2 regions of the Kitasatospora sp. NPDC048239 genome follow, and region 1 is predicted to be linked to the other one. Evidence: predicted binding sites of a transcription regulator. Region 1 holds the regulator's gene; the other holds the start of a gene.
The links. The regulator HrcA, encoded in region 1, represses chaperone genes, less so after heat shock. The targets are predictions, from matches to a motif close to TTNGCACTCNGNNNNNCNGAGTGCNAA.
Positions count from the first base shown of each region.

Region 2: a site for HrcA is predicted at 1,167-1,193, ahead of ACGFZP_RS04450 (FmdB family zinc ribbon protein). Genes of this name have one in related genera too.

Region 1 covers NZ_JBICZP010000001.1:133,032-135,425, forward strand. The annotation lists gene htpX (zinc metalloprotease HtpX) at 1-61, opposite strand, end outside; gene hrcA (heat-inducible transcriptional repressor HrcA) at 324-1,358, shown strand; gene dnaJ (molecular chaperone DnaJ) at 1,434-2,394, shown strand, end outside.
Region 2 covers NZ_JBICZP010000002.1:91,879-94,272, reverse strand. The annotation lists gene ACGFZP_RS04455 (MFS transporter) at 1-1,023, shown strand, start outside; gene ACGFZP_RS04450 (FmdB family zinc ribbon protein) at 1,205-1,522, shown strand; gene mscL (large conductance mechanosensitive channel protein MscL) at 2,128-2,394, shown strand, end outside.

The DNA.
Region 1 (2,394 bases):
CCATCCGGCCGGTCAGACCGCGGTCCGGGGCGAAGCGGGTGTGCTGGCCCGAGCTCGACATCGCTGCTCCTCCGTTCGCCGTTCGCTATCGATGCTGCCACCCGGTCGGGCCCACGGCATCACCCGCGCGCCGGACAGTGCGGGCAGGATCACCCCCGACAGGCCGTTCCTGCCGTCGGACCCGGGCCTTACACTGGCAGGTACGGTCCTGGCACTCGTGTGTTCAGAGTGCCAGAGCCAGGGCCCTCCCAGAGCGGCTCGCAGCATGCCAAAGCGGACACATGCCACAACGGACAACGTGCGAAGACGGAGGTGCGTGCCCCATGGCCGGTGAGGTCCGACAGCTCGACGAACGCAAGCTCGCCGTGCTGCGCGCCATCGTCCAGGACTACGTGGGGACCGAGGAGCCGGTCGGCTCCAAGGCCCTGGTGGAGCGGCACAGCCTCGGGGTCTCCCCGGCCACCGTCCGCAACGACATGGCCGCGCTGGAGGAGGACGGCTACATCCACCAGCCGCACACCAGCGCCGGGCGGATCCCCACCGACAAGGGGTACCGCCTGTTCGTCGACCGGCTGGCCGAGGTCAAGCCGATGAGCGCGCCCGAGCGGCGGGCGATCCGGCACTTCCTGGACGGCGCGGTCGACCTGGACGACGTGGTCGCCCGGACGGTCCGGCTGCTCGCCCAGCTCACCAGGCAGGTCGCGGTCGTCCAGTACCCCTCGCTCTCGCGGTCGACGGTGCGGCACATCGAGCTCGTCGCCCTCGCCCCGACCAAGGTGATGCTGGTCCTGATCACCAACACCGGCCGGGTCGAGCAGCGGATGGTCGACTGCCCGGGCGCGGTCGGCGAGGTGGTCCTCGCGGACCTCCGCGCCAAGATCAACACCCGGGCCGTCGGACAGCGGCTGCCCGAGGTGCCGGGGCTGCTGGAGGAACTCCCCGCGGCCTTCGAGGCGGCCGACCGGCCGACCGTCACGATCGTCCTGGCGACGCTCTTCGAGGCGCTCGCCGAGCAGAACGAGGAGCGGATCATGCTGGCCGGCACGGCCAACCTGACCCGCTTCGGCCACGACTTCCCGCTCACCATCCAGCCGGTGCTGGAGGCCCTGGAGGAGCAGGTCATCCTGCTCCGCCTCCTGGGTGAGACCGCGGACGCGGGGGTGACGGTCCGGATCGGGCGGGAGAACGCCTACGAGGGGCTCAATTCCACCTCGGTCGTCTCCGTCGGTTACGGTTCGGGCGACGAGAGCGTGGCCAAACTGGGTGTGATCGGTCCGACCCGGATGGACTATCCGGGCACAATGGGGGCGGTGCGAGCGGTGGCACGGTACGTGGGTCAGATCCTGGCCGAGTCGTAGGAACGGCCGCCGTCGGAAATCCGGCGGTGGCACCAGTCGCAAGCACTTCTACAGGCGGAACAAGCGGAGCATTTGGTGGCCACGGACTACTACGCGGTACTCGGCGTCCGACGGGATGCGGGGCAGGACGAGATCAAGAAGGCGTTCCGGCGCCTGGCACGCGAACTGCACCCGGACGTCAACCCGGACCCGAAGACGCAGGAGCGGTTCAAGGAGATCAACGCCGCTTACGAGGTGCTCTCGGACCCGCAGAAGCGCCAGGTCTACGACCTCGGCGGCGACCCCCTGTCGCCCAACGGCGGCGGCGCGGGCGGCTTCGGCGCGGGCGCGGCGGGCTTCGGCTTCTCCGACATCATGGACGCCTTCTTCGGCGCGGCCTCCGGCCAGCGCGGCCCGCGCTCGCGGACCAGGCGCGGCCAGGACGCCATGATCCGGCTGGAGATCACCCTGGAGGAGGCCGCCTTCGGCACCACCAAGGAACTCCAGGTCGACACCGCCGTCACCTGCACCACCTGCAGCGGTGAGGGCGCCGCTCCCGGCACCTCCGCGCAGACGTGCGACATGTGCCGCGGCAAGGGCGAGGTCTCCCAGGTCACCCGGTCCTTCCTGGGCCAGGTCATGACCTCCCGCCCCTGCCCGCAGTGCCAGGGCTTCGGCACCGTCGTGCCGACCCCGTGCCCCGAGTGCGCCGGCGACGGCCGGGTCCGGGCCCGCCGCACCCTGACCGTCAAGATCCCGGCCGGTGTCGACAACGGCACCCGGATCCAGCTGGCCGGCGAGGGCGAGGTCGGCCCCGGCGGCGGCCCGGCCGGCGACCTCTACGTCGAGATCGCCGAGACCACCCACCCGACCTTCCAGCGGCGCGGGGACGACCTGCACTGCACCGTCACCATCCCGATGACGGCGGCCTCGCTCGGCACCCAGGTGCCGCTGCAGACCCTGGACGGCCTGGAGGAGGTCGACATCCGGCCCGGCACCCAGTCCGGCCAGTCGATCCCGCTGCACGCCCGCGGCATCACCCACCTGCGCGGGGGCG
Region 2 (2,394 bases), on a different contig from region 1:
GCCGGCGCCAGCGTGCCGCAGGTCGGCGCGATGGTGCGCGCCCGCTGGGTGGCAAAGCTCTCCTCGGAGGGCGCCTCCACCCCCGTGCTGAACACCGCATTCGCCTTCGAGTCGGTGACCGACGAGTTCACCTTCGTGATCGGCCCGGTGCTGGCCGGTGCCATCGCCACCTCGCTCAACCCCTCGACCGGGCTGATCGCCGAGGCCGCGCTGACCGTCGTCGGCGGGCTCGCGTTCGCCGCCCAGCGGCGCACCGCCCCGGCCCGGCACCCGCACCAGCCCGGTGTCCGCCGCGCCTCCGCGCTCGCCTCCCCGGGCGTTCGACTGCTGGCCGGCGCGTTCCTGGGCGTCGGGACCGTCTTCGGTGCCATGCAGGTCTCGGTGACCGCCTTCACCGAGTCGGTCGGCCAGCCCGGGGCCAACGGCGCCGTGTACGGGATCTTCGCCGGCGGCTCGATGCTGGCCGGCGTGCTGTACGGCATGGTCGCCTGGCGGCAGGCCGCGCGGCACCGGCTGCTGGCCAGCTACGCGCTGCTGGTGCTGGGCTGCTCCACGCTCTGGGCGATGCCCAACCTGGTCGCGCTGGCGATCGCCGGACTGGTCTGCGGCCTGGCCATCGCGCCAACCCTGATCACCGGGTACACGCTGGTCGAGACGCTGGTCGCGGACGGCGCCAAGACCGAGGCCTTCACCTGGCTGACCGGTGCGATCGGCCTCGGCCTGGCGACCGGGTCCACGGTGGCCGGGCAGCTGATCGACGGGCACGGCCCGTCGGCCGGGTTCCTGGTGCCGGTGGCCGGGGCCGGGCTGGGCCTGATCGCGCTGGTCGCGCTGCGGCGGTTCCTGATCGCGCCGAGCGCGCCGAGTCGGACGGTTGCGTCCGGTGCGGCTGGAACCTCCGGCGTGGTGGTCGCTGGCGGTGCGGTGGCCACTGGCGGTTCGACGGTCACCGGCGGTTCGGTGGTCGCGGGCGGTTCGGAGCGGGATGCGGCGCCGCAGCTCGTGGGTGCCGCCAAGGCCTGACGGAGGCGGTACGGGCGCCGCTCCGAGTGCGGGGCGGGCGCCGGTTCCGGGTGGGGTGGGCGGCGGCTCGCGGCCGTCGCCCGGTTCATCTCACACCGGAGTCGCTGGACTGATCCAGCGGAATGCCGCATCATTGAACATCGTTAGCACTCATCAGGCGAGAGTGCCAGGAGGAAGACAAGTGCCCACGTACCAGTACCAGTGCACCGAGTGCGGCGACGGCCTGGAGGCGGTGCAGAAGTTCACCGACGAGGCGCTGACCACGTGCCCCGGCTGCCAGGGACGGCTCCGCAAGGTCTTCTCGGCCGTGGGCGTGGTCTTCAAGGGCTCGGGCTTCTACCGGACCGACAGCCGTTCGTCGTCCAGCAGCTCGGTGGGCGCGAACTCGTCCTCGGGTTCGTCGGCCTCGGGTTCGTCGGCCTCCTCGGCCGCGGCCTCGTCCTCGGGTGGCTCGACGCCCGCCGCCAGCCCCGCCCCGGCGGCGAAGCCGGCCGGCTGAGCAGGGCCGAAGGCAACACCAGAAGCATTCGAAAAGGCCCGGTGGCCCCGCTTTTCGGCGGACCACCGGGCCTTTTCGTTGGCCCGGGCACGCCGGATTAGCCCGGACGGGTGTACGAAGTTATCCACACCCCCGGGTTTTCCACAGGCTACGGAAAGGGACTTCCGCGGGCTTTGCGGCGGGCGCAGAGTGTGCGTCACGGAGACCGGCCGATTCGGGGCCGGGCTCGTGCGACCACAGGTGGTGTCCCGCATGACCGCGACGTTTCCCCTCCCCCTTCCGCTCCCCCTGGCCCAGCGGCCGGCGCCGGCCGCGCGGTACGCCGTGCCGCTCCCGGCGCTCGCCGTGCCGCCGGGCCGGGAGGTGCCCTCGTTCCCGCCGATCAGACGCGGCGGCACCGGGCGGTACCGGCTGGCCCAGGCCCTGCGTCAGCGGTCCGCCGTCCTGGCCGTAGGCCTGCTCCTCGCGGCGGCGGCGCTCACCGCCGGGGTGCCGCGGGCGGGGCTGCCACCGCCGGGGGCCACCCCGATCCACCATTCGGGTTGTCAACCGGGAGAGCTCGAAGATCACCCGTGACCTGGAGACGACTTCGTCGTTCACGCGGCATGAAAGGCTTCAAAGAATTCCTGCTGCGTGGAAATGTCGTCGATCTGGCCGTCGCCGTCGTCATCGGTGCGGCTTTCACCAACATCGTCAACGCCTTCGTCAAGGGCGTGATCAACCCGCTCGTCGGCCTTTTCGGAGCCAAGGATCTGGCGTCCTACAGTTCCTGCCTCAAGGGCCCCTGCGAGGTGAACGCGGCCGGTGAGGTCACGTCCGGCATCTACATCCTCTGGGGCTCCGTGCTCAGCGCGGCCCTGCAGTTCCTGATC